Regions from separate parts of the Bordetella tumbae genome, predicted to be linked through region 2. Evidence: predicted binding sites of a transcription regulator. Region 2 holds the regulator's gene; each other region holds the start of a gene.
What was found. The regulator HrcA, encoded in region 2, represses chaperone genes, less so after heat shock. The targets are predictions, from matches to a motif close to TTAGCACTCNNNNNNNNNGAGTGCTAA.
Positions count from the first base shown of each region.

Region 1: rpoH (RNA polymerase sigma factor RpoH) is a predicted target of HrcA. The motif match lies at 4,646-4,672, and genes of this name have one in related genera.
Region 3: groES (co-chaperone GroES) is a predicted target of HrcA. The motif match lies at 8,147-8,173, and genes of this name have one in related genera.

Region 1 is NZ_BAAGVG010000018.1:215,813-226,537, forward strand. Features, by position in the region: gene mmsB (multiple monosaccharide ABC transporter permease) at 1-942, shown strand, start outside; gene araD (IlvD/Edd family dehydratase) at 989-2,731, shown strand; gene ACYVI2_RS15860 (Gfo/Idh/MocA family protein) at 2,731-3,684, shown strand; gene ACYVI2_RS15865 (SMP-30/gluconolactonase/LRE family protein) at 3,681-4,529, shown strand; gene rpoH (RNA polymerase sigma factor RpoH) at 4,682-5,605, shown strand; gene ACYVI2_RS15875 (phosphodiesterase) at 5,891-6,694, opposite strand; gene ACYVI2_RS15880 (cation:proton antiporter) at 6,872-9,577, shown strand; gene ACYVI2_RS15885 (NUDIX hydrolase) at 9,581-10,408, opposite strand; gene coxB (cytochrome c oxidase subunit II) at 10,657-10,725, shown strand, end outside.
Region 2 is NZ_BAAGVG010000015.1:324,648-335,372, reverse strand. Features, by position in the region: gene hemH (ferrochelatase) at 1-1,092, opposite strand, end outside; gene hrcA (heat-inducible transcriptional repressor HrcA) at 1,150-2,157, opposite strand; gene ACYVI2_RS13920 (NAD kinase) at 2,286-3,185, shown strand; gene recN (DNA repair protein RecN) at 3,204-4,868, shown strand; gene fur (ferric iron uptake transcriptional regulator) at 5,040-5,459, opposite strand; partial or broken gene ACYVI2_RS13905 (outer membrane protein assembly factor BamE) at 5,624-6,055, shown strand; gene dapB (4-hydroxy-tetrahydrodipicolinate reductase) at 6,415-7,206, shown strand; gene murB (UDP-N-acetylmuramate dehydrogenase) at 7,688-8,776, opposite strand; gene ACYVI2_RS13890 (YbdD/YjiX family protein) at 8,815-9,024, opposite strand; gene ACYVI2_RS13885 (carbon starvation CstA family protein) at 9,042-10,725, opposite strand, start outside.
Region 3 is NZ_BAAGVG010000024.1:187,178-197,902, forward strand. Features, by position in the region: gene ACYVI2_RS26005 (ABC transporter substrate-binding protein) at 2-1,171, opposite strand; gene ACYVI2_RS26010 (iron-containing alcohol dehydrogenase) at 1,286-2,449, opposite strand; gene ACYVI2_RS26015 (Bug family tripartite tricarboxylate transporter substrate binding protein) at 2,486-3,463, opposite strand; gene ACYVI2_RS26020 (Bug family tripartite tricarboxylate transporter substrate binding protein) at 3,483-4,514, opposite strand; gene ACYVI2_RS26025 (aldehyde dehydrogenase family protein) at 4,534-5,982, opposite strand; gene panD (aspartate 1-decarboxylase) at 6,339-6,719, shown strand; gene ACYVI2_RS26035 (MFS transporter) at 6,792-7,967, opposite strand; gene groES (co-chaperone GroES) at 8,237-8,524, shown strand; gene groL (chaperonin GroEL) at 8,557-10,197, shown strand; gene ACYVI2_RS26050 (Cu(+)/Ag(+) sensor histidine kinase) at 10,330-10,725, opposite strand, start outside.

The sequences.
Region 1 (10,725 bases), on a different contig from region 2:
GTGATGGGCTTTGTCGGCGCGCTCGCCGCCGTGCTGATTGTCCAACTGGGCTGGCCGGTCTGGACCGCGGTACCGGCATGCCTGCTGGCCGGCATGGTTATCGGCGCGGCCCAGGGGTACTTCATTGCATTCTGGAAGATCCCTGCGTTCATCGTGACGTTGGCTGGCATGCTGATATTCCGCGGGCTGTCGCTGTGGCTGTTGCAAGGCCAATCGGTCGGTCCGTTTCCTCGCGACTTTCAACTGCTGTCCACCGGTTTCGTGCCTGACCTCTTTGGTGCGGGCAAGCCCAATTTCACCGCGCTGATAGTGGGAGTCGTGGGTGTGGCGCTGCTGATGTACTCATCCTGTCGGGCATGGTCGCGTAACCGCCGATATGGCATTGATGCCGAGCCGCTGGGGTTTTTTGTGGGACGCCTGGCCATCATCTCGATGGCGATCCTGTTCTTCACCTGGAAGCTTGCGGGTTTTCGCGGTTTGCCAAACGTGCTGCTCTCCATGGGAATACTGACCGCGATTTACGTCTTCATCACCGAGAAGACAACGCTGGGTCGACGCATCTATGCGCTGGGCGGCAACGAGAAGGCCGCGCGTATCTCAGGCATCAAGACGGAACGGCTGACCTTTCTCACGTTTGTGAACATGGGCTTCCTGGCGGCGCTGGCGGGGCTGATCTTTGCCGCGCGCCTGAATACGGCCACACCCAAGGCCGGCTTCGGACTCGAACTGGACGTCATTGCGGCAGTGTTCATCGGCGGAGCGTCGGCCTCGGGCGGTACCGGCAAGATCATCGGCGCGGTGGTGGGGGCTTTCATCATGGGCGTCATGAATAACGGAATGTCCATTCTCGGCATCGGTATCGACTACCAGCAAGTCATCAAGGGATGCGCTCTGCTGGCCGCTGTTTTTTTCGATGTCTACAACCGCCGCAGGCAAGGCTGATCCCGATCCGGATCAAATCACTACAAAGAAAGAGAAGGGAGACTCCATGGCTTTCAAACCCGCGCCCTGGCCACGTTCGTTGCGTTCGCAGCACTGGTATGGAGGCAATACGCGCGATGTCATCTACCACCGCGGCTGGCTCAAGAATCAGGGCCATCCGCACGACCTGTTCGACGGCCGCCCGGTCATTGGCATCCTGAATACGTGGTCTGACCTGACGCCGTGCAATGGGCACTTGCGCGAATTGGCCGAGAAGGTGAAGGCCGGCATCTGGGAGGCTGGCGGCTTTCCCGTCGAGGTACCGGTGTTCTCGGTATCCGAGAACACCTACCGGCCGACCGCGATGCTGTATCGCAACCTGGCCGCGCTGGCGGTCGAGGAGGCGATGCGCGGTCAGCCCATCGATGGTGCCGTACTACTGGTGGGCTGCGACAAAACCACGCCGTCCTTGCTCATGGGAGCGGCGTCCACCGACTTGCCCTCCATCGTCGTGACGGGCGGTCCGATGCTCAACGGCTACTTCCAGGGCGAGCGCGTCGGATCCGGTACGCATCTGTGGCGTTTTTCAGAGGCCGTCAAGGCGGGAGAAATGACGCAGGAGGACTTCCTCCAGGCAGAGCAGTCGATGTCGCGTTCCTCGGGTACCTGCAATACCATGGGTACGGCCTCGACCATGGCATCCATGGCCGAGGCGCTGGGCATGGCGCTGTCGGGCAATGCAGCGATTCCTGCCGTCGACAGCCGTAGACGCGTGCTGGCGCAGTTATCGGGCCGGCGCATTGTTCAGATGGTCAAGGATGACTTGAAACCGTCGGACATCATGACCCGAGTGGCTTTCGAGAACGCCATTCGCACCAATGCCGCGATAGGCGGTTCGACCAATGCCGTCATTCACCTGCTGGCAATCGCCGGGCGCATTGGGGTCGATTTGACGCTGGATGACTGGGATCGTTTCGGGCGGGACGTGCCCACCATCGTCAACCTGATGCCGTCGGGCGAGTACCTGATGGAGGAATTCTTCTACGCGGGCGGATTGCCCGTGGTGCTCAAGCGCCTGGGCGAAGCCGGCCTGCTGCATAAAGACGCATTGACGGTCTCTGGGGGCGCGCTATGGGACGAGGTCAAGGACGTTCGCAACTGGAACGAGAACGTGATTTTTCCTGAAGGCAAGGCGCTGGCGGCCTCGGGCGGCATTGTCGTGCTCAAGGGTAATCTGGCGCCGAACGGGGCAGTGCTCAAGCCCTCCGCCGCCAGCCCCCATCTAATGGTGCATCGAGGACGCGCGGTCGTTTTCGAAGATATCGATGATTACAAGGCGAAGATCAACGACGAGGCGCTCGATATCGACGAAACCTGCATCATGGTCCTAAAGAACTGTGGTCCTCGAGGCTATCCAGGCATGGCCGAAGTCGGCAACATGGGTTTACCCCCCAAGGTGTTGCGCAAGGGGATTACCGATATGGTGCGCATCTCGGATGCGCGCATGTCCGGGACGGCCTATGGCACGGTGATCCTGCATGCCGCGCCCGAGGCGGCAGCGGGCGGCCCGTTGGCTGTGGTGCGCACCGGCGACATGATCGCGTTGGACGTGCACGCTCGATCGCTGACGCTGGAGGTGTCGGACGTCGAACTGGCCGAGCGGCTGGCGGCCTGGCGCCCGGTGCATCAGCCCGTATCTACCGGCTATATTTGGCTGCACCAGCAGCATGTCGGCGGCGCCGATACCGGCGCCGACCTCGATTTTCTGAAAGGCTGCCGAGGTTCGGCGGTCGGCAGGGAGTCTCACTGATGAAAATCGCGCTCGTAGGGGTGGGAAAGATCGCCCAGGCCCAGCATGTGCCTGCCTTGCAAGCCTCGCCGCATTGGCGTCTGGCGGCGACGGTCTCGCAGGAGGGCAGTGTGAATGGCGTCAAGGCCTACACGGATTTCGACCGCTTTCTGGACGAAAATCCCGATATCCCTGTTGTGTCCTTGTGCGTGCCACCCGCGGCGCGCTTTGACTATGCGTACCGGGCATTGCAGGCAGGACGCCATATCATGCTCGAAAAACCGCCTGGTGCGACCCTGGCAGAAGTCGAGATCCTATCCGCCCAGGCTCGGCAGCGCGGGTTGACGATCTACACAACCTGGCATTCGCGCCTCGCGCACGCCGTCGCGCCAGCCAAGGTGTGGCTGGCCGGCAAGACTGTCAGTGCCGCGCGCATCATCTGGAAGGAAGACGTGCGGCACTGGCATCCGGGCCAGGTCTGGGTGTCGCAGCCCGGGGGCATGGGCGTGTTCGATACGGGTATCAATGCTTTCTCCATCCTCACCGAGATCCTGCCTGTGCCCGTGTATCTGCAGTCAGCCTCGCTTGAGGTGCCCGAGAACTGGCACGTGCCTATTGCCGCGCGCTTGCAGTTTTCCGGCAACGTGTATGCAGAGCTGGATTGGCGTCAGACTGGGCCGCAGACCTGGGACATGGAGATCGATACCGACCAGGGTGAGCTTGCCCTGCGCCTGGGCGGCAATGTACTGGAGATCGACGGCAAGGCAGTCGCCGGACAGGACGACATCGCGGGAGAGTACCCCGCGCTGTATGCACGCATGGCCGAGCTGGTGGCCAACGGCGAATCCGAGGTCGACCTGATGCCTATGGTGCATGTGGCCGACGCGCTCAGCCTCGGCAAACGTACGGTGATTCCGCCGTTCGATCTGTCGTCCTCTGCCCACGCATCCGCCGTTACAGGGCTCTCGGCATGAGCACGGTTTTCGACAGCCGTCCTTGTCATCTCGGCGAGGGCGCACTCTGGCATCCCCGGCGCGAAATGCTGTTCTGGTTCGACATTCTGGACAATCGTTTGTTGGGGCGGGGAGCGGATGGTATCTACCAGGCCGAGCTTCCCGAACGGCATTCGGCCGCTGCATGGATCGATGCCGATCGGCTGCTGCTGGCCTCCGAGACGGGTCTGTGGTGCTTTGATCTGGATAGCCGGCAGCGTGTCCGCGTGGCGGAAATCGAAGCACACGACGCCACGACACGCTCCAACGACGGCCGTGCCGACCCATGGGGTGGTTTTTGGATCGGCACCATGGGCAAGCAGGCCCAGTCTGGCGCTGGGGCCCTTTACCGCTTTTTTCGGGGCCGATTGGTACGCCTGAGGGCCGGGCTGACGATACCCAATGCGATATGCTTTGCGCCGGATCGCAGTCTTGCGTATTTTGCAGACACGGCGATTCAGCGGGTGTGGCAGTGGCAACTGGATCCTGAGGGCTGGCCGATGAACGACCCACAGGTGTTCATGGATTTCGCCGCGGCAGGGCTGTATCCGGATGGTGCCGTGACCGACGCGGACGGCGCACTCTGGATTGCGCATTGGGGTGCGGGTTGGGTCGGCCATTATGACGTAGCGGGGACTTGCCTCGCGCGCCGAGATTTGCCTTCACCGCAGCCTACCTGCCCGGCATTCGGGGCTGGCCGCCTGTATGTGACGTCGGCGTGGGAAGGCATGTCGTCACCGGCGCGCGAAGATTACCCGCTGGCCGGCCAGACCTTTGACCTAGGGCCGGTTGCGGGGGCGCGCGACGAGCCCTCCTTTTGCCTGTAATTCTGACCGCCCTGCTGCCGATAGGCCGGAGAACGGTATGACACCGGCATGCCGCCGTGTTGTATGACCCGAAAGGCGTGACTCGCATGGAACTTTGATGCACTGCGGCAGTCGAATTAGCACTCGTATAGATAGAGTGCTAATATCAACTGATGCCCCTGTCAATTTCCCCCTTGGAGGACGCAACCATGAAGCAACCCAGTAGCTCGTTGGCCCTGTCCGGCAACGCCCTGGCGTTGGCCGTTGCCAATCCAGGTTCACTAGGTACGATCGAAGCCTACATCTCGGCCGTCAACCATCTGCCGGTGCTGACCGCCGAGCGCGAAACTGAGCTCGGCCGTCGTTTGCGCGACCAGGACGATCTCACGGCCGCCCGCGAGCTGGTGCTGTCGCACCTGCGTCTGGTGGTATCCGTGGCGCGTCAGTATCTAGGCTATGGCTTGCCCCATGCCGACCTCATCCAGGAAGGCAACGTCGGCCTGATGAAGGCCGTCAAGCGCTTTGACCCGGAACGCGGCGTGCGTTTGGTATCGTTCGCCGTGCACTGGATCAAGGCTGAAATTCACGAGTTCATCATCCGTAATTGGCGCATGGTCAAGGTGGCCACCACCAAGGCGCAGCGCAAGCTCTTCTTCAATCTGCGCAGCATGCGTCCTGATGGCCATACGCTCGACCCCGAGCAGGTCGATCGCATTGCTCAGGAACTGAACGTGCGTCGCGAAGACGTCAGCGAAATGGAGATCCGCCTGTCAGGTCGCGATCTATCGCTGGAAAAGCAGGATGACGAGGACGAGGCCTATGCGCCTATCTCGTATTTGTCCGACGAGGGCCATGCAGAGCCGACCCGCGTGCTTGATCGCCGCGAACACGATGATCTGCAAGGCCAAGGCTTGGCGAACGCCTTGCAAGCCCTGGACGCACGCTCGCGCCGCATCATTGAGGCGCGCTGGTTGCAAGATGAGGGCGGAACCACGCTGCAAGAGCTCGCCCAAGAGTTCGGCGTTTCTGCAGAGCGCATTCGCCAAATCGAATCCGCTGCGCTAAAGAAAATGCGTGGCGCCTTGGCTGCAGCCTGACAGTCGATTTTGTGGTGCAGAAAGCCCCGGCATCGCGATGCCGGGGCTTTCGCGTTTTGGCGCCGGCTTATTGTTGCAGCATAATTTTTATAATAGACACATTTTGATTCAATTTTCTGCCGCGGTAGACCCCTGCCGCAGGAAACTTATTCGACGCGCCAGAGACTAAATACCTGTAGACCGCAATTGCCGCATCCCGGCGTGTAGTCTTGCATCCGTTTCGGCTTCTCCTCTTCCCCTCCCCTATGAAACGGATGCTTGCAGGGCACCTCGCATATCGGTGCCCTATTTTTTTGCCTGCAGCCAGGCGGCGTCACTCAGGCGGCGCACCCCGGTCGCCAGCGATCCATCCCGATACAGCTTGAGCCATCGGTACCCCGGCGGGGAATCGTCCAGCACATGCTGGCCGTCACGAATGCTGAACTGAAAGCACGTCGAGGGGGTGGCTAGCAGGCGCATGTGATGGCGGCGCCGGTCAAATGCCTGATGGACATGGCCCCACAACAGCACGCGTGCGCGCGGCAGGTTGGCCAGACGCTGAAACAGCGTTTGGGCATTGTCGACCATCATCTGGTCAGGAAAACTGCTGTCCATCTGTACCGGGTTATGGTGCAACGCCACGAGTATGTGCCGATCTCCCGCCAACGCCGATGCTTGTTCCAGCAGATCGAACTGCTCATCACTGATATGGCCCGCGTTCGAGCCAGGTACCGTGGAGTCCAGCAAAATGATGCGCCAGGCGCCGATGTCCGTGACGGGCTGGGCCCAGAGTCCCATGGTTTCACGCAGGGCGTGCACATCGTCATGATTGCCCGGCAGGCAGCGCACCGGCCAGTCCGTCTGCTCCAGCAGCTCGCGCAGGCGTTGATAGGCCTGCACAGAGCCGTCCTGCGACAGATCTCCGGTCGCCAGCAATAGGTCGGGGCGGTGTCCGTTGGCGCGAACCAGATCCATCACCGCGCGTAAACTGGCATCGGTGTTGACCTGGCACATGACGCTTTCTGGTTCGGCCATCAGATGTAAATCCGTCAGCTGTACCAGCAGTGTGGGGGCGTCGGCGCGGCCCGCGCTGGAAGTCGAAGCCGGCAAGAGGCCTCCTGAATATCCAATAAAGCTCAGTACCATACCCAAAAAGCGCCCCACCGGACCATTTGAATAAGCAAGACCCGTAACGAAACGTGCGCGGCAGCAGCACGTCCGCAGGAAGGCCGTAAAAAAAGCTATCCTTGTTCTCTGTCTGATACGTTTGCGGCTTGTGCACCCTTCATGGATATAGGTTTTATTGTTTTCGGTTTATCCGGCCTACTCACATTGGTGTGCTTCATGCCGCCCTTGGCCGGCCGCGTCAAGCTGCCCTATTCGGTCCTATTGGCCATTGTGGGCTGCTTGTTGGGTATCGGGCTGCACTTGCATGGTTGGGCTCCCCCCGTGCTGGGGGATCTGTTCGACACGATCGAGCGTTTCGAGATTTCGTCCGAAACCTTTTTGATGGTGTTCCTGCCTGTGCTGTTGTTCGAAACCGCCCTGGCCATGAACGTGCGTCGCTTGATGGACGATATCGGTCCTATTTTGATGATGGCCATCGTGGCGGTGGTGGTGTGTACCGTCGTGGTCGGTTTTGCCGTCAATGCCGTGTCGTCATACGGGCTGGTGGCTTGCCTGCTGCTGGGGGCTATCGTGGCCACGACGGATCCGGTGGCCGTGGTGGGGATATTTCGCGAGGTGGGGGCGCCCAAGCGGTTGACTACGCTCGTCGAGGGCGAAAGCCTGTTCAACGATGCCGCGTCGATCGCGCTGTATTCCGTGCTGCTCGCGGTGCTGGGGGGCACAGGTACGCTGTCAGTCAGCGGCATATTCACTGACTTCATCGTGCACTTTGTCGGCGGCGGGTTGGCGGGCTATGTCATGGGCCGTGGGGCATGTTTTCTATTTGCCTGGTTGCGCGGGTTCCCGACCGCCGAGATCACGCTGACGCTGACGTTGGCCTATCTGTCTTTTTTCATTTCCGAGCATTATCTGGGCGTCTCGGGTGTGGTCGCCACCGTGATTGCGGGGCTGGTTGTGGGCTCGACGGGACGGACCCGCATGTCGCCCGTGACGTTCGAGCATCTGGCCAGTTCCTGGGAGCAGTTCGGGTTTTGGGCGAATTCGCTGATCTTTATTTTTGCCGCGATGCTGGTCCCCAAGCTGATGGCCGCGACCGATCTGCAAGAGTTGCTGCTGGTCGTGGTCGTCTTTGTGGTGACGCTGCTGGCACGCGGCATCGTCGTGTTCGGCCTATTGCCGCTGCTCGGATTGACGCCGCTGGGGACGAAAGTCAGTACGCCTTACAAGCTTGTCATGATGTGGGGAGGCCTGCGAGGCGCCGTATCATTGGCTTTGGCGCTGGCCGTGACAGAGCAGGCGGCAGTGCCCGAGGACGCGCGGCACTTTATCGCAGTCGTCACGACGGGCTTCGTGCTGTCGACCTTGTTTGTTAATGGCATGACCTTGCGTCCGTTGATTCGCATGCTGGGGTTGAACCAGCTGTCGATGGTCGAACGCACGATCCGCAATCAAGCACTGGTCGTCGCACTCGAGAGTCTGCAGGACAAGTCTGATGACATCGCCAAAACAGACCATATCAGCCCCGAGGCCCGTGATCGTATTCACGCGGTGTTCGATGCGAGCCTGGCCAGCGTGCACGATGGTCAGGTGAGTCAGATGACCGACGAGCAACGCGTTGCGGTGGGGTTGGTCATCCTGGCACAGCGCGAGCAGGAAATGTTCTTTGATATTCTGAAAGCGCAGATTGTGGATTGGCGCATGGCGGAATCCTTGCTGGCCCGGTCCGAGCGCCTGGAGGATGCTATACGCTCGGGAGGCTTGGAGGGCTTCGAACGCGGCATTGTGGCGGACGTGCGTTATTCGCGAGCATTTCGCCTGTCTCTGCGCATGCATTACACATTCGGCTTTCAAAGCTGGCTGGCCTATGAATTGGGGCAGCGTTTTGCTAGCCTGTTGACTAAGCAATCCGTGGCTCAGCGGCTGATTGTCTTTTCGCGAGAACAGATCGCACCGTTATTGGGTGAGACAGCCGCTCAACAGATCGTGGCGGTACATCAGCGGCGCCTGGATCTGATTGCCCATGCATTGCAGGCTCTCAACCTGCAATACCCTTCATATGCTTTGTGGCTGCAAGAAAGTTATTTGGGCCGCACGGCGCGCGAGCTCGAGCGCATCCGCTATCACGACATGTTGGAACAATTCCTCATCAGCGGCGAGGTCTATGCCGATTTGATGAACCAACTGAAGAGCCGTTGGCGTCACATCGATAAACATCCCCCCTTGGATATGGAGCTCGGCGCTGCGGAATTGATTACTCGGGTGCCCTTGTTCGAGGGTTTGAGTGCGGATTCATTACGTGCCATCAGCCGGCTTCTGAAACCGCGTCTGGCCTTGCCCGATCAGCCTGTCTTGACGCGTGGCCGGCATGGTCTGGAAATGTGTTTTGTGGCCTCTGGTGCGGTGGCCGTACAGTTGCCTGACGGTACGGCGATCGAGTTGGGCAGTGGTGAGTTCTTTGGCGAGCTGGCGCTATTGGGCGAGCAGCAAATCACACCCGATGTGTATTCGTTGGGCTACAGCAAGCTGCTGATGTTGTCGTTGCGCGATTTCGAGGCCCTCTTGGCGCGGGACGTGAATCTGCGCGAAAGAGTCCAGGTCGTGGCCAAACAGCGCTTGCGCGCCATCGAAGTCTGGCGGCAGTTTTCCCAGACTGGGACGACGTCGCCCTCGGCGACACCCGTGCCTCAGGTGACTGCGCCACTGCCTGAGACGCCTTCCGCGTCCGCCACGGCAACGTCGTCAAATCCGGCGTCTACAGCGGTATCCGAGGAGGCCCCATCGTCGAAACCCGCGCCTGGGGCTGGGCCCGTGGACGAGGCGCGGCCAACACCGCCGTCGCCCCCTGCCGCTGCACCAGAGGCCTGAGCGTCAGATTTCGCCGTGAGCGCGGCGCTGCGTGACGTCTTCGAGGATCACCAGTGCCGCTTCGACGGTGAATTCACCATCGGCGATCTGACGCACGGCATCGGCAACCGTGATTTGGGCGATTTCCATGACTTCACCATCCTGGTTCGCCGGTTGTGTGCCAACCGGCAGGACGCAGGTGCTGGTCAACAGGTCCTCGACCTGATACCCCTCCGGCAAACGCCGCTGCACGCGCAGTATCGTGCGCAGCGGCGTGCGTGTTGTCAGGGACGCGGGCGCGAGACCGGCCTCCTCTGCGCACTCTCGCAACAATCCTTGTTCCAGATCTTCTTCGGTGCTGACCAGGCCGCCCACCAATGTGTCCCACATGCCGGGATCCGTGGATTTGCTGAGGGCGCGTCGCGCCACCCACAACCGGCCATCAGGGGTCCAGGCATTCAGGTGTACCGCGCGCGTCAACAACCCGAGCGGACGCATTGCCGCTCGCTCGATGATGCCCAGGCATCCCTCGGGGCCGATGACATCCATCAACTCGTCGCGCCAGCCGCGCAGGCAGTCCGCCTCGCGCAGCGTTTGCGCAACGTGGGCCAGCAAGCCGTTCAGTTCGGGGCCGACGGATAAGCCCGCACCGATACGCAGCGCATCGGTTTCTACCCGCACGTGCGCCAATTGTCTGAGCGCATCACAGGCGGCATGCGTCGCCCAGCCGCAACACTGGTTGGCGATGTACAGTGGCCGGGCCAACTCGGGGGGCGGCTCTTGTACACGTTGCTTGAATTGCGTGTACAGCGCGGCCATATGGGCCGGTTCGTCATGAAAAGAGGTCGTCAACATGAGGGGATTTTAGTGCACCGCGCGTGCCGCGGACGGGCCGATCGCGCACAGTTGTGTATGATGCTAGAGCGCTGGATAACATCGGCGGTGGTGCGTCCGCTATAATTCCGCGGTTCTTTGTGATTCGAGTGGGGTAAACCGACTTCGAGTCTGTTTCGCACCTGCCGTCTTAAATAATTGCGTGCATTCCGCCCTCTCGCGGCTAAGCGGGCGCGGAAGAGCCCGCGACATGTTTCGGAGTAAGCATGAAGAAGTGGTGGAGAGGGATACTGGGCGCCTGTGTATTGCTGTTTAGCTGTGCCGTTGGTGCGCAG
Region 2 (10,725 bases):
ACCTGCGGTCGTTCGAGGGGCCCAACCTTGTAAGTGATTGTCGGCCAAGGCGGCCAATCCCTCGATCCAATCGGGATGATCGTTCAGTGCCGGGATATATCTGAACTGACGCCCTCCCGCTTCTAAGAAAGCGTCGCGGCATTCCTGGCTGATCTCTTCCAGCGTCTCCAGGCAATCGGCGACGAAACCCGGGCACACCACGTCAACTTCGGTAACGCCTTGACCTGCCAGGGCTTTCAGTGTGGGTTCCGTATAGGGCTCCAGCCATCGGGCGGCGCCAAAACGGCTCTGGAACGTCACCTCGACCTGATCGGGCGTCAACGACAGACGTTCGCGCAGCAAACGCGCCGTTTCCAGACAATCCCGGTAATACGGGTCACCCAATTCGATCGAATAACGAGGCAAGCCGTGAAAGCTCATGACCAGTTTTTGCGGACGGCCGTTTGTCTGCCAATAGTCCGATATCTGACGCGCCAACGCATCCAGGTACCCTGGGTCCTGATGGAAACGCTTGATAAATCGCAGCTCGGGCTGATCCCGTAATTTGGCAACATGCCCCGTGACGGCATCGACCACGGTCGCCGTCGTGCTCGCGGCATACTGCGGGTACAACGGGACGGTCAAGATACGCTGGCAACCCTGTTGCCGCAATCGCGTGATGGCCTGCTCGATAGACGGTTCGCCATAGCGCATCGCGAGCTCGACCCGCGCCTGCCTGCCACGTGCCTGCAGCGCACGCTGCACACCCTCGGCCTGACGGCGGCTGTACACCATCAAGGGCGAGCCCTCCTCCATCCAGATTCCCGCATAACGCGGTTGCAAACGGCTCGGGCGCCGGGCCAGCACCAGGCAATGCAAGATCGGCAGCCACAAATAACGCGGAATCTCGATCACCCGGGGATCGGACAAAAACTCCGCCAGATAACGGCGTATATCGCGCGGCGTCGGACTGGCCGGGGTTCCAAGATTGACCAGCAGGACGCCGACAGGCCCCGCCTCTCGCGGGGCGGGATTGTCATCGAAAGGATCCGTCTGTGGGGGTTCGGGCAGGTAACGCTCAGGCCATAAATACTTGAACAAGCGCAGAAACACGAAATACCTCTCAAGAACCAAGCTGCCGGAGAGCCGGCTCAATGATCCGGCTGAATCTTAATGATTATGGCTGAATGCGTTGGACAGCAGGCGCGCCGTGATGTCGACAATCGGAATGACGCGCTCGTAGGCCATGCGAGTGGGCCCGATGACACCCAAGGTACCGATCACCCTGCCGTCGACGCCATAGGGAGCCGTGATCACGGATAATTCTTCCATGGGCAGCAACTGCGACTCGCCGCCGATATAGATCTGCACCCCTTGGGCGCGGCTGGAAGTATCCAGCAATTGCAGCAAATCGGTTTTCTTCTCGAACAAGGAGAACATTTTGCGCAGGCGATCCATATCGGACGCGATGTCGGTCACGTCGAGCAGCTTGCGCTCGCCCGAGATGATTACATCATCACCATCCTCGGCCGCCTCGGCCCCGGCCTCGACCGCGGCCTGCATCAGGCGCGAAATGTCATCACGCAATTGCGCCAACTCGGTCGTCAACGTACGACGCACCGCATCGAAGGATTTGCCTGCGAAATGCACGTTGAAGAAATTCCCGGCCTCGAGGAGCTCGGCCTCGGAATAGTCGCGTTGAACGGTCAAGATCCGGTTCTGGACATCGCCGTCGGGCGTGACGATGATGAGCAACACCCGTTTACCCGACAAGCGAATGAATTCAATTTGACGAAATACCTGTGCGCGCTTGGGCGTCAACACCACACCCGCGAACTGCGTCAGATTGGACAACAGCGCCGCCGCTGCGTTGACCGCCCGCGAAGGCTCTGTGGCCGTCAAGGCAGCCTCGCCGAATTGCTGTGGTTGGAACTCGTACGGCTGCACGGCCAGCAACGAGTCGACGAACATGCGATAGCCCCGCGGCGTAGGCACGCGGCCTGCGGACGTATGCGGGCTGTGTATGAGCCCCAGGTCCTCGAGATCCGCCATGACATTGCGTATCGTGGCAGGAGACAGATCAAAGACCTTGGATAGCGTGCGCGACCCTACCGGTTGTCCATCGGCAATGTGACGTTCTATCAGGGCTTTAAGTAATGCGCGGGCGCGATCATCCATGAGGGCTATTGTAGGGAAACTTTCAGAAATGGGCGATTTTTGTCCTGCAGCCGGATAAGCCGCCCCATATAATCGGCGAATCGACCCGGCCAATGTGCCGTTCCTATTGATTATCGGTCCTTTTCGCCATGCATTTTCCCATTGTTGCCCTGATTGGCAGACACCAGGATACGGGTCTGGACGCGCCGCTGCGCACCCTGGCAGAAATGCTGATCAAAGCCGGCCGGCAAGTATTGATCGACGCCGACACTGCGCAGAACACAGGCCTGCGCGATTATCCCGTGGCCACCCTGAAAGAAATCGGCGAAACCGCGTCCTTGGCCGTCGTCATGGGCGGCGACGGCACCGTGCTGGGCGCCGCGCGTACGCTCGCCCCGTTTGGCTTGTCGATCGTGGGCATCAACCATGGCCGGCTCGGTTTCATCACCGACATCCCCGTACAGGAATCGCAAAACGCCCTGGCCCGCATCATCGAGGGCAATTATCGCGCCGAAGACCGCATGCTCCTGGAGGGCTGTGTCTGGCGCGGTGATCAATTGATGTACACCGCGCCTGCCCTGAACGATGTGGTGCTCAACCGCGCCGGACGCGGCGGCATGATCGAAGTCCGCGTCGAAGTGGACGGGGCCTTCATGTATGCGCAGCGGGCCGACGGCCTCATCATCGCCACGCCAACGGGATCCACGGCCTATGCGTTGTCTGCCAACGGTCCGATTTTGCATCCGGGCCTCGATGCCATGGTGCTGGTCCCTGTGGCGCCGCAGACCCTGTCCAACCGTCCGATCGTCATCCCGGGCACCGGGGTACTCAGCATGACGTTGACAGCCATTGGCCGCGTCGAAACCGGCGCGAGCGTGCATTTCGACATGCAGACATGGTCTGATCTGCAGCCGGGCGATCGCATTTCCGTGCAACGTGCGCCGCATACGATCCGTTTTGTGCACCCCGAGGGCTACAGCTTCTTTTCGACCCTGCGTCGCAAGCTGCATTGGAATTTGATGCCTCAGGCATCTGACAGCGTGGAATAACCGTACCGACTATCACTTATGTTGCGCACCCTGCATATTCGCGATTTTGTCATCGTCGAACAGGCCGAGATTCATTTCGGCTCGGGTTTTACCGTTTTTTCGGGCGAAACAGGCGCCGGAAAATCCATTTTGATCGATGCTCTGGCACTGGCGCTGGGCGGGCGTGCCGACGCGAGCGTCCTGCGCGAGGGAGCCGCTCGCGCAGATATCACGGCCATGTTCGATACGTCAGCGGCACTGCGCAGTTGGCTGACAGAGCGCGACCTGGATAACGGAGACGAACTCGCGTTGCGCCGCGTCGTCGATGCACAAGGCCGCAGCCGCGGCTATATCAACGGCATGCCGGCCACATTGACGCAATTACGTGAGCTTGGCGACAGCCTGGTGGATATCCATGGGCAACATGCGCATCAAAGCCTGATGCGCCCCGACGCGCAGCGAGACCTGCTGGATGCCCATGGCGGCCATGCCGAGCTGCGCCAAACCGTCGCACAGGCATGGAAAGCATGGCGGGCAGTCGCTCGCCAACTGGAGCTGGCCGAAAAAGACGCCGCGGGGCTTGCCGCCGAACGAGAGCGGCTGCAATGGCAAGCCGACGAGCTTGATCAACTGGCGCTGCAAGCTGACGAATGGGATACCCTGCAGTCCGAACAGTCGCGCCTGGCTCATGCCCAGGCCTTGCTGGACGGCGCCGGACAGATCCTGGAGGCCCTCGATGGCGAAGACGACTCCGCCCTGCATCGGCTGAATACGGCTCAACATCGCCTGCAAAGCATGCTGCGTCACGACGCTGGGTTGCAAGGCGTCGCTGAGGAAATCGAATCCGCGCGCATTGCCATGTCGGAAGCCGTCTCTGATCTCAACAACTACGTCAGCCGCGTCGAACTCGATCCGCAGCGCCTGGCCCAGGTCGACACCCGAATGAGCGCCGTGTTTGAAATGGCGCGCAAATTCAAAACCGATCCAGAGACTTTGCCGGCGCTACGTGACAATGTGCATGCCCAGTTGGCCGACCTGCAAGCCGCAGGCGATATAGACGCCTTGCGCGCACGCGCCGAAACAGCCGAAACGCAATATCTCGCCGCAGCCAAACAACTGTCTACGGCGCGCGCCAAAGTCGCCAAAAGCCTGGGCAAACAAGTCACACAGGCCATGCAGACGCTCGCCATGCAAGGCGGCCGATTCGAGCCGATCGTCTCCACGGGGGCGCCCTCGGCACAGGGCAGCGATCAAGTCGAGTTTCTGGTGGCCGGCCATGCCGGCACCACACCGCGTCCGTTGGGCAAAGTCGCATCGGGTGGCGAACTCTCGCGGATATCTCTGGCGCTATCCGTCATTGCCAGCCGGGCGGCACGCGTGCCAACCTTGATTTTTGACGAAGTCGACAGTGGTGTAGGCGGCGCCGTTGCTGAGGTCGTCGGGCAACTGCTCAAGGAACTCGGCGAACGCCATCAAGTCTTGTGCGTCACCCACCTGCCACAGGTTGCCGCCTGCGGTAATGCGCAATATCGGGTCAGCAAAAAAGAAACGGCAGGCACGACGCGATCCCAGATTGCCGAATTGGACGCCGATCAACGCGTCGAGGAAATTGCCCGCATGCTGGGCGGCATCAAAATCACTGCCACGACGCGCGATCATGCGCGCGAAATGCTGGGGGGCTTGGCCGAACAGGCCGCGCGCTAAGCCGCTCGACGGACAACGCCCCCTTGCATAGGGGGCGTTTTTGTTTTTGGAGCGGCCAGGCGCACTCGCTACAGTCAGAGCAATACGTAACGATTGCTGACCGAACTCGCATGCAATGGCGGGACACGAGGTCTGACGAGCCTCTGACGTGCCGCCACAAGCCGACCGGACTTAGCGGGTTTTTTGGCAGTCGCCGCAGATGCCGTACAGCACCATGGCGTGACTTTCCAAGGCAAAATTGTTGTCTTTTGCCACTTTGTGTTGACGTTTCTCAATGTCGGGATCGGAAAACTCGACTACCTTGCCACAATTGGTGCAGATCAGGTGGTCGTGGTGATCGCCGTCATTCAGCTCGAAAACCGCCTTGCCGCTGTCGAATTGGCTACGGCTCAGGATGCCGGCCTGCTCGAACTGTGTCAGCACGCGATAAACCGTCGCCAGGCCGATTTCGACGTTTTCGCCAATCAGCGCGCGATAAACATCCTCGGCGCTCAGGTGCCGTTGGTCTGCTTTGCGGAAGATATCCAGGATTTTCAGACGAGGGAAAGTCGCCTTCAAACCCATGTTTTTCAGTTCGCTTTGGTCTGTCATGGTGTAATCGCTCTCTGTCCGCGGTGGCAAGGGCAGAAATTGCGGCGCACAAACTGCAGCAGCGCGCCGCCCTTTTTCCGCTGCCCACGGAGCTACCGCATTGTGAAACCTTTATGATAACGGTTTTACCCGCTTTAAATCACAGATAGGGGCGCTTGGTGTCCATCATTGCACGTATTCCGACCCGGTTCCTGAAAACCGCACTGGCAGCCACCGCCATCGCAGCCGTTGTGGCGGGCTGCTCATCCGACAAATGGGGCTTTCCCTACAAGGCCCCTGTCCAGCAGGGCAATTGGATCACGCAAGAGCAAGTCGCCCTGCTGCAGCCCGGCATGACGCGCGAGCAAGTCCGCTTTGCGTTGGGCAGCCCCACGTTGACCAGCGTCCTGCACGCGGATCGCTGGGACTATCCGTATTATTTCAAGCCCGGCTACGGTGACCCTCAAGAGCGCAAATTCACGGTGTGGTTCGACAATGACCGCCTGGTGCGCTGGGAAGGCGACAAGCAGCCCGAACTGCAACCGTTCCAACTGAACGCAGAAGGCAAACCCCAGGGAAAAACTGACGAGCAGATCGACGCTGAAACCGCTCGCCAGAATGCCGAGGGGGCGATTCAGTCGGCTGTCCCGGCCGATGCGGCACAGTTGCCCGCGCTGGGGACGCCGCCGGGCGGCGCTCTGCCTGCAGATGGCGCCAACGGCACGGCAGTGCCTGCCAGCGGTGCAGATACGGCGGTCTCGCAGCCGGACACGGCGCCTCAACCGGCCTCTGATTCAGGCAGCGGCATTCGTGCGCCGAGCATGTCCGAATCAGACACATTACCCCCAGAGGATACGTCCGGCAATACGGCTCGCCAGCGAGAATTGCGATTGAATGCGCCCAGCACGGGCTCGTCCAACCCCGCTACCGGTGGCGCCGAGCCGCTGCGTTGATCGCTGTAGCCAGAGGAAAAAACATGCGTATCGCTATTGCAGGCGCAGGCGGCCGTATGGGCCGCATGCTCATCGAAGCCGTCCTGAATGCTTCGGACGTCACACTCGCAGTCGCCCTGGATCGTGCAGGCTCTCCGGACCTGGGACAGGATGCCGGCGCGTTTCTGGGCCGCGAGACGGGTGTCACGATTACGGATCAACTCGACGCGTTGGCCAATGCTGACTGCCTGATCGATTTCACTCGCCCTGAGGCTACGTTGGCGCATCTGAAGGCCTGCGTGCAACACGGCACCCGGATCGTGATCGGCACGACGGGGTTTGACGATGCCGGGCGCGCCGCCATTGACGTGGCCGCCCAAAAGATCGGCATCGTTTTCGCGCCGAATATGAGCGTGGGAGTGAATGCCACGCTCAAGCTGCTGGATGTCGCTGCGCGTATCCTGAATTCCGGGTATGACGTGGAGGTGTTCGAAGCACACCATCGCAACAAGGTCGATGCTCCGTCAGGCACTGCGCTGAAGATGGGCGAGACGGTTGCCTCGGCCTGGGATGTCGCGCTGCCTGATGTCGCGACCTGGACGCGACATGGTGATACGGGTGTGCGCCAGCCTGGCACTATCGGGTTTTCGGTAGTGCGAGGGGGGGATATTGTTGGCGACCATACGGTGTATTTCTGCGGGGACGGTGAGCGTATCGAGATCACGCATCGGTCCGGCAGCCGGGCGACTTATGCTCAGGGGGCGCTGCGGGCGGCGCGGTTTCTGGGCGATAAGGGGCACGGGGTGTTTGATATGCAGGCGGTGTTGGGGTTGTAGGCTGCCTGTGATCTGCGGGAGCGGTTGGGTTCTTTTGACGTTGATGCGGGGCAGTGGCCGCGTTGGGGCTTCGCGGCGTCGGTCGGCCGCCTGCGCGGCCGACACCGCTTCGTCAACCTCGTCGCTGCGCTCCTTCGGTTTCCCTCGCTCGACGCCGAGGCGCCCCAACGCGGCCACTGCCCCGCATCAACTCGCAATGTCTCCAGCTCGCGGCATCGCTGGGACGAGTTTCTTGCTTGGGCTTCGTAGGGCCGGTCTTTGTTAAAAAGAAGATCTTGCAGGGCCGCGATCTGTCGGCGCCTACGGGCGCGCCGACAGATCGCATTCGAGCTTGACTTGCGAGAGAGTCAGGTGTGCTGGAACGGTCCGGGTATGAGGAGCGCCCGCGCTTGATGTGATCGGAACTCTTGCGACCTTGCCAACGCTGTCCGGACGCTTTAAGCGATTCGGAAGGGCCGTCGAAGGCTTACGGCCTTATTGCTTATGATTGCCAGACGACGGGCTCGGGTTCTAGCTCGATGTGATAACGCACTGAAACGTCGTGCTGGATTGCTGCGGCTAATGCCATGATGTCGGCGGCAGTGGCGCTGCCTTTGTTGACTAGGACCAAGGCTTGCCTGTCATGCACGCCTGCGGCGCCAAGTTGCTTGCCTTTCCATCCACATTGATCGATCAGCCAACCTGCGGCGAGTTTGTAGCGTCCGTCGGGCTGTGGGTAGGACACGAGGCCTGGGTGCTGCGCCTGCAAGGCATCGCGAACGGTGGCGTCGACGAGCGGATTTTTGAAGAAACTGCCTGCGTTGCCGATGACGGCGGGGTCAGGGAGTTTTTGGCGGCGAATATCGCAAACTGCGTCGAAGATGTCGCGCGCGGTCGGTGCGCTGGACGCGTGTGTGCCAGGAATCGCAGAGGCGCCGGCACCACCAGACAGTCCAAAATAACGCTGCAAATCCGGATATTCGAGCACGGCCTGCCAGGGGCGTGGCAGCGCGAAGCGCACCGCGACGATGATCCACTCGCCGGGCTCGCTGTGTTTGAAAATGCTATCTCGATAGGCAAACTGACAGTCCGCCGCGGCCATCTCTATCAAACGGCGCTGACGGACGTTCCATGCTGTCAGCCCCAGGAAACGATCCGCCAACTCGACGCCATAGGCGCCGATGTTCTGTACCGGTGCGGCACCCACTGTGCCTGGAATCAATGCCAGGTTTTCGAGTCCATCCCAGCCCTGTTCCACACAGGTAGTCACGAAACCATGCCAGCTCTCGCCGGCCCCTGCCTCGATGATCCAGGCCTCTGGCCGCGCCTCGATCAGGCGCACACCGGTCACGGCGACATGGGCGACCAGGCTCTCGATCCGCGCAGGCAACACCATATTGCTGCCGCCGCCCAAGACCAACAAACGGGAATACTGATCTGCCAGATCAGACAAGGCATTCAATTGATCCACGGAACGCAAAGTCACAAAGGCGTCCGCCCAAGCAGACAAACCCAGCGTATTGAGTTGGGTAAGATCCTGACGCGCGGGCGTTAACGTGGCGGTGGACGACGCCTGGGGAAAATCCGGCATGAATACAAGAGAAAGCTAAAACCTGGGGCGCTCACATGTTAACAGCAGCCCAGACGCTTTTTGCCGCCATAGCGAGCATCCTGACGCTCTCGGAAAAACTCCTCGTAGGTCATCGGCGTTTGGTCGGGGTGCGTACGCCGCATATGTGCGACGTAGTTTTCATAGTCGGGCACCCCGACCATCAAGCGCAATGTCTGGCCCAGGTAGCGACCGGCTTTGCCGGTCGCGGCGCCCAAATTGGTGAACATATGGCGCCCTCCGTCGATCAATGTCCGCCAGCCGCCGCGGGCAGCGGCTCGTACGGCGTTTCGCGGGATGTGGCCGCGCCTTTGGCACGGGCTTGCAGTACGGAACGAATGCCAAACATCACGATGCTCAGTACGACGAACATAAAGATGCCGCACAGCGCCGCATCCACGTAGTCGTTGAATACAACACGGCTCATTTCAGCGAGGTCCTTGGCCGGGGCCAGGACTTGGCCTTGTGCAATGGCTGCGTTGTACTTTGCCGCGTGCGCGAGGAAGCTCACTCTGGGATCGGCATCAAACATTTTCTGCCAGCCGGCGGTCAAGGTGCACGCCAACAACCACAACGTCGGCACCACCGTCACCCATGCATAGCGATCGCGCTTCATCTTGAACAGCACCACCGTACCCAGCGTCAATGCAATCGCCGCCAGCATCTGGTTGGCAATGCCAAACAACGGCCATAGCGTATTGATGCCGCCAAGCGGATCGACCACCCCCTGGTACAGGAAATAACCCCAGGCCGCTACGCATAGACCTGTCGCGATCAGACTGGCGGGCAGCGACTCTGTACGCTTGAGCGACGGAGCAAATGTGCCCAACAGATCTTGCAACATGAAGCGGCCTGCACGCGTCCCTGCATCGACTGCAGTCAGAATAAATAATGCTTCAAACAGGATGGCAAAGTGATACCAGAATGCCATCATGGCCGGACCGCCGATGACCTGGTGCAAGATGTGCGCCATGCCTACAGCCAGAGTCGGCGCGCCACCTGCGCGCGAAATGATCGTGCTTTCGCCGACGTCTTTCGCCGTCTGAATCAAATCGGCAGGCGTGACCACGAAGCCCCAGCTCGACACTACCTGTGCGACATGCTCAGGCGTGGTGCCGATCACAGCAGCAGGGCTATTCATCGCGTAGTAGATGCCCGGTTCGATCACGCATGCGGCCACCAGGGCCATGATGGCGACGAACGACTCCATCAGCATGCCGCCATAGCCAATATAGCGAGCCTGCGTTTCGTTTTCGATCAGCTTGGGCGTGGTGCCCGACGCGATCAGCGCGTGAAAACCCGATACCGCGCCGCAAGCAATCGTAATGAACAGGAACGGGAACAGATTGCCCGACCACACCGGACCGGTGCCGTCGACGAACTTCGTCAACGCAGGCATTTTCAATTCGGGAGCAACGATCAGAATACCGATCGCCAGCCCGGCAATCGTGCCGATTTTGAGGAACGTCGACAAGTAATCGCGCGGCGCCAGCAGCAACCATACCGGCAGCACCGAAGCCACAAAACCGTAGCCGATGAGAATCCAGGTGAGGCCCTTGCCATCAAAATCGAACCACGCAGACAAGGTGGGATGCGCTGCCACGTCTTGCCCGAACACAATGGCGGCCATCAACAGCACAAAACCGATGATCGATACCTCGCCGATCCGGCCCGGACGCAAATAGCGCAAATACACGCCCATGAACAAGGCAATGGGAATGGTCGCGGCTACCGTAAACGTGCCCCAAGGCGAATGCGTGAGGGCCTTTACCACGATCAATGCCAAGACGGCCAGGATGATGACCATGATCATGAACGCGCCAAACAGTGCAATCACACCCGGCACCGTGCCCAGCTCGGCCTTGACCAGATCTCCCAGAGACCGGCCATCACGCCGCGTCGAGATGAACAGCACGATGAAGTCCTGCACC
Region 3 (10,725 bases), on a different contig from region 2:
CTCAATAATCGACAGGAGCTTTAACCTGGATAACAGGTTGTTCCTTGCCGCCAAGAATCGTTCCGATACCAAACGGCAACGACAACTCTTGATTGATCTTGTAGGTGGCCTGGCCGATCCATTTGCCTTCACCGAGGTTGGGATCGACCACGTCGAGCTTGCGCAGCACCTCTGCTACCTTGTCAGCGTCGCTGTACGTGCCTGCTTTTTCAATGGCTTGCACCAACGCCCGGCCACCGGCGACAAACAGATAGAAAAAATTGTTCTCTGGCGGCTCTGCCTTTAACAGCGTCTTGTAGCTTTCCTGCAGCTTCAACACGTTTTCATCAATGAAGACCGGCTCAAACCAGTAGAAATCGCGCAACACGTCCATACCGCCTGCCACACGGGCAATCTCGACAGTGCCTGGTCCGCCGAGTCGGCCGATCACTCCCTTGTAGCCTGCCTGGCGCAATTGTTTGACGAGAATTCCCGCATCGCCCGGTGGGGTCGATACGGTATCGACTGTATCGGGATTGCTGGCCATGATGCGTGTGACAATGGGTGCAAAGTTGGTCGTGCCGCGTTGGTAGTACTCCAGCTTGGTCGGCACGCCATTTTTTTCATAAATGGCAGCAACCACCTCGGCCACATCGGTGCCTGCCTGGTCATTCGGTGCAATCGTCAATGCACTCTTAATGCCAAAGGTCTGCTTGGCGTGCTTGACGATCGGGTCTCCCCAGGCAGCCGGGCCCGGACCAATGTGGAAGGTGAGCGGCCAACGAGGACCGATGGCGTCACGCGCGTAGCTATCGCTCATCATGAGCATCTTGTTGCGCGTGGCGATCGGCTTCATACCGGTGACCTCCGGCGAACCCATGGGTCCCAGGATGAATTTGACGCCCTGGCTGACAAAATTGTTCGCCGCTGCGGCGGCGCCTTCTGCGGTGTACTTCGCGTCAATGGCAACAACACGCAGCTGACAGGTTTCGTCTCCGACCTTCATCCCGCCTTTGGCATTGACTTCGGCGGCCACATAGTCAGCAGCCCCTTTGATCGCCAATCCCCACTGCGTGGCGGCGCCGGATAGCGGACCCGTTGCGCCTATTTTGATTTCACAATTCGCCGCAGCCACACCGGGCAGAGCAGCTATCGTGCATGCCGCGACCAGGCCTACAAGCTTATGTTTCATTGTCGTCTCCTCAACCTTTTGATTGGCCATAATCAAAGCTATGACCGTTTTGAATAAATGAAGTAGGTTCAAGCGTTGCTGGCTTGTCCGTTCATCTCTACTCTCGCGCAAACATCAGAATGCCTCAGCGAACAAGGCGCGAAAGTCCGCTGTAGTTGTCATGCGTGGATTCCATCGGTTGTAATTGGCTTGGGTGCATAACTCCGCGATTTCGTCGAATTTGTCTTCTGTTGCTCCGACATCGCGCAACCGGGCCGGTATCGCCAGATCCCTGCACAATGTCTCGATAGCCTCTACCGCAGCACGCGCCGCATCCATCTCGGCCAGTCCTCGCACCGGGCGGTCCATGGCAGCGGCCACGCGAGCGAACTTGCCCGGGTTGGCAGAGAGATTGAAGCGCGCAACATATGGCAAACAAACGGCGTTGGATAGGCCGTGAGACAAATGCCAATAAGCACCGACAAAGCGCGCCATGCAGTGCACGTTGCCCAAGCCTGTCTGACCGAATGTGATGCCAGCCAGCGCGGAACCAACCAGCATGTTCAGGCCAGCCTGCAGGTTGTCACGGTTCGCGACAAAGGGCCGGATATTGGCCGCCAGCAGCTCGATTGCTTCGATGTTGATGGCGTCGGTGACCAGATTCGCCTGGCGCGAAATATATGATTCGAACGCATGTACAAATGCGTCCATGCCTGAATGCGCCGCCACGTGTGCCGGTAGTGTCCGCAATGCGAGCGGATCGAGGATGGCAAATCGCGCAGGGTTGAGCGCAGCATGACGGATCGACATTTTCAGGTTCTTCTCCGTATCGGTGATGACACATGATCCCGATACTTCAGAGCCTGTTCCCGCCGTTGTCGGAATAGCGATCAACGGCAGCGGCGGCGTAGTGAATTTCTCGATGCCCTCATAGTCGTGGATGCGTCCGCCGTTGGTGGCGAGAATGCCGACCGCTTTCGCGACGTCCATGGCGCTGCCACCGCCCACTGCAAGCAATGCGGTGGCTTGATGTGCCTGGCATGCCGCGAAGGCGCGCTCTACAGTAATCGCGCTGGGGTCCGGCTCAATCTCCGAATAGCTCGCGATGGCGACACCTAAATCATCCAGCATCGTGCGGATGTTGGTATAGAACTCGCCGGACAATAGCGCGCCGTCGATGACGACGAACAGTCGTTTGCAACCCTGTGCTCGCAGCAGATCGCCAAGCTTGCGATGCGATCCGATACCCATATACAAGCGGGTTGGACAAAAGAACGTGCTGATTTCGGAGACTGCCATGCTGAACCTTTTTGTGTGTTGTCTTGCTGTGAGCGCTTAGTCGTTGCTATCCCAGTCTTTGGCCAGATTGGTCCAACGTACTGTTTCCTCGTGGACGAATTTCTGGAATTCGGCCGGGTCCATGCCGCCAGGGTTTGCGGCCATGCCTTCGAGCGTCTTGCGCATGACAGGGTCTTCCATGCTGGCCTTGACGGCTTGCCATATGCGTTGGACGACGGCAGGCGGCATATCCTTGGGTCCAGCCAGGCTGTACCAAGTAGACATCTGATAACCAGGCACACCGGATTCGTTCAATGTCGGCACATCGGGCAGGAACCGCGTTCTTTCCAGGCTGGTCACCGCTAGGGGCTTGACGCCCCCGCCGTTGATCTGCGCCGCCGCCGAAGCTGCTGAATCGAGGGCAAAGGTGAGACGGCCGCCAATGAGATCCGTCATCATGGGCGCAGCGCCTTTGAACGGTATATGCAGGGCTTGCATACCCGTCTGTTTCTTTAGCAGTTCCGCCGAGAGATGCTGTGTGGTGCCAATGCCGGCCGAGCCGTAGTCGATTTCCTTGGGATGTGCTTTGGCATAGTCCAGCAGTTCGCGGACACGGTTGACTGACGAGCTTTTCGCGACGACCAGGACATTGGGCACATCGGCCACTGTCGTGATTTGCGTCATGTCGCGTTCGAAGTCATACGGCAGATTCTTGTACAGCGCACTGGCTGCTGTGTGGCCGACATTGGCGAGCAACAAGGTATAGCCGTCAGGCTTGGCTCGAGCGACGATGCCCGCTCCCAGGGTGCCGCCTGCGCCAGGCTTGTTTTCGACGATCACGGTTTGGCCCAGTTGCTGTTGCAACTGCATCGCTACCGCACGTGCGACGATATCGGTCGTGCCGCCCGGGGTAAACGGCGCAACCAAGGTGATGGGCTGTTGGGGCCACTCGGCTGCCTGAGCCGCCGTACCCGGCATGAGGAACATTGCACAGGTGGCGAGCGTAGCCGCGGCACGTGAACTGAGTTGACGCATTGTGTCTCCTGTATTGTTGTCAATCAACGGTGATGTTGAGTTTGGTCAGAATGGGAGTCCAGCGCTGTACTTCGCTGGCGAGCAATTCGGCCGCACCTTCCGGCGTCTGGCTGTGTGAGTTGGGCACTTCGATACCGGAGCCGGATAGGCGCTCGCGGGTAGCGGGCGCAGCCACGGAATTGCGTAGCGCCTGATTCAGGCGCTCAACGACAGGCGCCGGTGTACCCTGAGGCACCAGAAGCATGTTCCAGATGTCGTAGTGCAGGTCGGCGAATGCCGACTCGCCAGCAGCCGGCACGTCGGGCAGCGCGGCAATTCGCTGCGGCCTCAGCACGGCGACACCGCGCACCATGTTGGACTTCACATAGCCGACCGAGGTTGTGCTGCTGTCCACCAGGTAGTCCAGATGGCCAGCGATCACATCATTGAGCGCCTGACCGGCACCGCGGTAGTTGACCGCAGTTATTTTCAGGCCCAGCCGCTCGTTCAAGAGGATCCCTCCCAGAAACGAACCTGAACCCACACCGGCTGCGCCGAAGTTCATCTCCTTGGCGTGATCGCGGGCGTAGGCCGCAAACTCGTCCAGACCAGAGACCGGCAAATCTTTTCGCGCCGACAAGACTTGGGGGGCATCGCCGACAGAGCCCAAGGCAATGAAGTCCTTGAGGATGTCGTACGGAAGTTTTTTATACAGAGTCGTGTTGGCCGCCAGCGTACCTACGTTGCCAATGAGCAGCGTATATCCGTCGCCGGCCATGCGTGCTGCGCGGGCATTGCCCACGGTGCCGCCAGCGCCAGGAGTATTCTCGACGATGATGGGCTGCCCCAGGTCCTTGGCCATTCCCTCGGCGATGACGCGTGCCAGCACATCGGTGGGGCCACCCGGCGCAAATGGAACGATTAGGACAATCGGTTTGGAGGGAAAGGCGCCACCACTAGCACCGGCCCGTCCCAAGGGGAAGGCAGCACTAGCCGTTGCGACGGCCGCTCCCAACAGGAGGCGGCGTCGCGCATCGCATGTCTCACTCCGGATGAATTTTTCTTTTTTCATGATTCTTTTGCAGAGCGCCTCATGGATTGAAAACGACCAGCCGTTCTTCGGTCATTTCGCGAATCGCGTGAGCGGGGCCTTCTTTGCCGAAGCCGCTGTCCTTGACTCCGCCAAAAGGCATCACGTCAGAACGGGCGCTTGAGGTTTCATTAATCTGTACAGTCCCGAAACGCAAGGTCGAAGCCGCACGCAAAGCACGATCAATGTCTTGCGTAAACACGCCGGCCGACAAGCCAAACGGCGTCGAGTTGGCGTCGCGTATCGCTTCTTCGAAATCATCGAAAGGCCGCAGGGCCAGCAATGGCGCGAACGCTTCCTGGCACCAGACTCGGCCGCCATCGGGAGCATGCGTCACGACCGCAGGTGTGATGACCGAGCGTTCGCGTTGCCCGCCGCACAGCAGTTTGGCTCCGCCTTGCTCTGCTTCGCGCAGCCAGCTTTCGGCACGGATGGCAGACTGTTCGCTGATCAGCGGCCCGACTTTGGTATCCGGGTCGCGCGGATCGCCGGCTTTGAGCGTGGCAGCGAATGCCGCGAGACGCTGGCCGACCTCTTCGGCGATATCCCGCTGCACGTATAGCCGCTGCACAGAGGTGCAGACTTGTCCGGCCTTGCGTAGTCCCGCGTTGGCGATCTTGGGTATCGCGCGGTCCAGGTCTGCGTCAGAGCAGACGATCGTGCTGGCGATACTACCCAGCTCCATCTGGGTACGTCGCAGGCCTGCCGCCTGTTGAATAATGCGCCCCACTCTCGTACTGCCCGTAAAGGTGTAGAAAGCAATGTCCTGTTCCTCGAGCAGCCACGTGCCGACCGTATCCCCCTCCCCTTGCACGACGGCAAGAAAAGCAGGTGGCATTCCGGCTTCCAAAAGCAGCTGAGCCAGCAACGCACTGGTCAGCGGCGTAAAGGCCGACGGCTTGAGTACGACTGAGTTGCCTGCCGCATACGCGGGCGCGACCTTGTGCAGCACCGTATTGAGCGGCGCGTTAAAAGGCGTAATGGCACAGACGACCCCAATGGGGAATCGCTGCGTGAAACCCATCCGGCGATGTGCGCCCGGGCTGGCACCGAACGGAATGACTTCGCCTACCAGACGCAAAGCCTCATCGGCAGACAGACTCAGCGTGACGATCGCACGATCGATTTCGCCATTGGCATCGACGATAGTGAAGCCGGCCTCGGCCACCATCACGTCGACCAGACGCTGACGGAAGGACTCAACCAGCCCGGCAGCGCGGCGCAATACCTGGGCGCGGTCATGCGGCGGAGGCGGACCGCCATCAACGGCGGCTCGCGTGACGCGGACGGCTTCGGCCACTTGTTCACGCGTCGCCGAGGCGACCTGGGCAATAGGACGGCCGCTGAACTTGTCCTCGACGGTAAAGCTGGGGCCGCCATCCAGCCATCGGCCATTGATCAGTTGCCCGGTCGGTGGCAGTCCATCGATGTGCAAAGGTGCTGCGCTCATTATTTTGCCTTAATGTGAAACGTTATCTGTGATTTTCATCGATAAATAAGGGATGCTTTCACCACACATCGCCATTTAAATGAAATGATTCATTCTCGGATTATAGGTAGTTCAATCGTTCATCCGTATCCAGTTTTCATGAAGAGGTGTTTAAGGCAGGTGAAGTCGCTTTACCGCTCAACATGCCCCCGAGCTCGGGAGCGATGGGATTTTCTGAGCGTCATGGATACAATTCCCCGCCACGAGCTGATCTTCGCCAGCGAAAGACAAATGTGCGTTGATTGCCGAGGCCGAGACGCAAATGCTTGCGTCCCATTCCCTGTCCTTTTGTCCAAAATTTATTTTCGAGAATCTTCATGCAACGAATAATGCTTCGCGCCAAGCTGCACAGAGCCACCGTTACCGAGGCCGATCTAAACTATGAAGGCTCATGCGGCATTGACGCGACATTGCTGAAGACCGCCGGTATGTTGGAGTTCGAGCGCATCGAGATTTACAACGTCACCAATGGCGAGCGCTTTGACACCTATATCATCGAGGCGCCCGCCGGCAGCGGCGCGATCTCTCTGAACGGCGCTGCGGCGCGCAGAGCACAGGTCGGTGACCACTTGATCATTTGCACATACAGCCCAGTAGACGAGCAGCTCGCGACGACACATCTCCCGACGGTCGTGCTGCTGGATGAGGCGAACAAGGTTAAGGAAGTCCGCGCGTTTGAACCGCGCAATGCCCGCTAGAATGCCGAGCGCTGACGTTGACCTGCCCCTGTTCAGAACAGATGAAGTCGGGCAGGCACGGCTTCATCTGCTTTAGGACCGGCTTCTACGGGTGATGAGCGCGGCCGCCACCAGCAAGGAAGTCACTACCGTGAAGATCAAGCTGGCAGCAGACAAACCCCACAGTACTGCCGCCAGGCCGATGCCTAATACCGGAATGGACGCGCCGACGAAACAAGCGAGATAGTATGCGGAGGAAATCGACGCACGATGGCTGGACGGGCTGATTTGGCCGACAACGCGCAGGCTTCCGCCGAACCCCATACCCGATGCCGCGGCCGTGAGCAGCGTACCCAGAATTAGCAACCAGAGCGACGCCTCGCGCTGTGCCAGATAGAATGTGCACAGCGCCGGCACCAGCAATATCAGGCCGATGCGCATACTACGATCGCAAGGAAAGCGACGCTCAGCCAGCAGTGCACCCAGCCCTCCCATGAATAGCACGAACATGATGGCGCCGGTCGCCAGGCCACCGCCGGACGGCAGAATTACCTGCACGATACTGGGCAATAAGGCCAGGTAGTAACCAATGAAGGCGAACACGCAGAAGGCTGTCAGGGCCGGCGTGATGAAGTATCGGCGCAGGCGCCGCGGTACCGCGATGCGCGGCCACAGGTCCGGCCGGCCAGATGCTGTCGGCCGGCCCGCCGGCACGCGATACAGCAATATCAGCACACCAGCGAGTGCGGCAAGATAGCAGACCCATGCCAATTGCATGGGCGCGAACGCGTACTGATACAGCACACCGCCCGCCAGCGGCCCGATAGCAGATCCGGCGAAGTTCGCCCCCGCCGCCCGCACGGTAGCATGCTCGGTGTGGTGCTCAGCGTCTATATCGACCAGCCAGGCTGTGCCCGTGCTGGACGCCAGGCCTACCGCCAGCCCGCTGACCAGTCGGGCTGCGAACAACCAAATCGTGCCAGCCGCGAAAATGAACAGCAAGGTGGACAGGCAGGCAAGCAGCAATGCGGCCATCAGGATGGGTTTTCGGCCCAGGCTGTCGGACAGGCGCCCCAGAAACAGCAGCGCCACCATATTGCCCAGCACATAGATTGCATAGATCTGCGTCAGGGTGAATTCGCTGAATCCGAAAGTTTGCTGGTACGGCAGATAAAAAGGCGTCGCGAGCGTGCTGCCCAAGAATGCGGCCCCGATGATCAGCATGGCGGTGGGGACGCTATGAAGAGGCCGATATTGTTGGTTATTCATATATATCAGCCCATCATAGACACGCTGGAGCATGTGCTCAACGCTCGATAGGTTTCTGCACCTGAACGAATGTTTCGTCCAAGCCACTTCTGGATTTGGCGAAAGTTGCGTGAAATCTCCCACCAAAAATGTAACAACACCCCTTCCCCCCCTTGAACCTCTCGCCATCATCCCTATAATTAGCACTCGCTGCCGGTGAGTGCTAACACTGCTTCCCGGCCTGAAACCCGATTTTTTTCACCTTCTATATTTAGAAACAGGAGTTCCTCATGGCCCTGCGTCCCCTGCACGATCGCGTGATCGTCAAACGCCTGGACAACGAGCGCAAGACTGCCTCGGGCATCGTTATCCCTGATAGCGCCGCTGAAAAGCCGGATCAAGGCGAAGTCGTGGCCGTTGGCCCGGGCAAGAAGACCGAAGACGGCAAAGTGCTGCCGGTCGATCTGAAGGCTGGTGACAAGGTTCTGTTCGGCAAGTACGCCGGCCAGTCGGTGAAAGTCGACGGCGAAGAACTGCTCGTCATCCGCGAGGAAGAAATCCTCGCCGTGATCCAGTAATTACCTGAACAAAATTTCGAAGGAAGCTCACAATGGCTGCCAAGCAAGTCCTGTTCGGCGATGACGCGCGCGTGCGCATCGTTCGTGGCGTGAATGTTCTCGCCAACGCTGTCAAAACCACCCTGGGCCCCAAGGGCCGTAACGTTGTGCTCGAGCGCTCGTTCGGCGCCCCGACCGTCACCAAAGACGGCGTGTCGGTTGCCAAGGAAATCGAACTGAAAGACAAGTTCGAAAACATCGGCGCTCAACTCGTTAAAGACGTTGCTTCGAAGACCTCGGACAACGCCGGCGACGGCACCACCACCGCCACCGTGCTGGCTCAAGCCATCGTTCAAGAAGGCCTGAAGTACGTTGCCGCTGGTTTCAACCCCATCGACCTCAAGCGCGGTATCGACAAGGCTGTGGCTGCTGCCGTGGCTGAATTGGCCAAGCAATCGAAGCCGGTCACCACCAGCAAGGAAATCGCTCAAGTTGGCTCGATCTCGGCCAACAGCGACTCGTCGATCGGCCAGATCATCGCTGACGCGATGGACAAGGTCGGCAAGGAAGGCGTCATCACCGTCGAAGACGGCAAGTCGCTGGAAAACGAGCTGGACGTGGTCGAAGGTATGCAATTCGATCGCGGCTACCTGTCGCCCTACTTCATCAACAACCCCGAGAAGCAAGTTGCCGCTCTGGACGATCCGTACGTTCTGATTTTCGACAAGAAAATCAGCAACATCCGTGATCTGCTGCCCGTGCTGGAACAAGTTGCCAAGTCGAGCCGTCCTCTGCTGATCATCGCCGAAGACGTCGAAGGCGAAGCCCTGGCGACCCTGGTTGTGAACAACATCCGTGGCATCCTGAAGACCACCGCCGTCAAGGCTCCTGGCTTCGGCGATCGTCGCAAAGCCATGTTGGAAGACCTCGCCATCCTGACCGGCGGCGTTGTGATCTCCGAAGAAACCGGCATGTCGCTGGAAAAGGCTACCCTGGAAGACCTGGGTCAAGCCAAGCGCATCGAAGTTGCCAAGGAAAACACGACGGTTATCGACGGCGCTGGCGACAGCAAGTCGATCGAAGCCCGCGTGAAGCAAATCCGCGTGCAAATCGAAGAAGCGACCTCGGACTACGACCGTGAAAAACTGCAAGAACGCGTGGCCAAGCTGGCCGGCGGTGTTGCTGTGATCCGCGTCGGTGCTGCCACCGAAGTCGAAATGAAAGAAAAGAAAGCCCGCGTCGAAGATGCCCTGCACGCTACCCGCGCTGCTGTGGAAGAAGGCGTGGTTGCTGGCGGCGGCGTAGCTCTGCTGCGTGCCAAGCAAGCCATCGCTGGCCTGCAAGGCGATACGCCCGACCAAAACGCTGGTATCAAGCTGATCCTGCGTGCTGTCGAAGAACCCCTGCGTACCATCGTTACCAACGCCGGCGAAGAAGCCAGCGTGGTGGTGGACAAGGTTCTGGGCGGCAAGGGCAACTACGGCTACAACGCTGCAACCGGCGAGTACACCGACCTGGTCGAGCAAGGCGTGTTGGATCCCACCAAGGTGACCCGCACCGCGCTGCAAAACGCCGCTTCGGTTGCCAGCCTGCTGTTGACGGCTGAAGCCGCTGTGGTCGAACTGGCTGAAGACAAGCCCGCTGCTCCCGCAATGCCTGGTGGCATGGGCGGCATGGGTGGCATGGACTTCTAAGTCCACGCCATTGTCGCGAAGTATCCCCGGCACGCCGGGGATATGCCGAATCAACACCCTCGGGGTTTATGCTCCGAGGGTGTTTTTTTCGCCGGAGCGACAGCAAGCCGTAGGTGCAGCGTAGGGGCCTTTTTACGCAATGCGAGGCAACGTTAAATCAAACTTCGTCGCTATGTCGTCCGATGTGACGGACACGGCACCGCCGTGCGCTTGCGCGATGGACTTTACGATGGCCAGCCCCAACCCCGCACCGGCGGAGTTCCGTTGACGTGCAGGATCGGCTCGGAAAAAGCGATCGAACAACTTGGGCAGATACTGCTCGGGAATTTTGCGGCCGGGATTTTCCACCCTGATTCGCGTCGACCGCTCGTCCTGCGCCAAGCTGACGGTGACCGACGAACCACGAGGCGTATAGCGGATCGCATTGGACAGAAGATTGCTCAGCGCACGCAAGATCATCTCCTTATCTGCGCGCACCGGTTGGGCCTCGCCCTCTAATCGAAGCACAATACCCGCATCCTCTGCGAG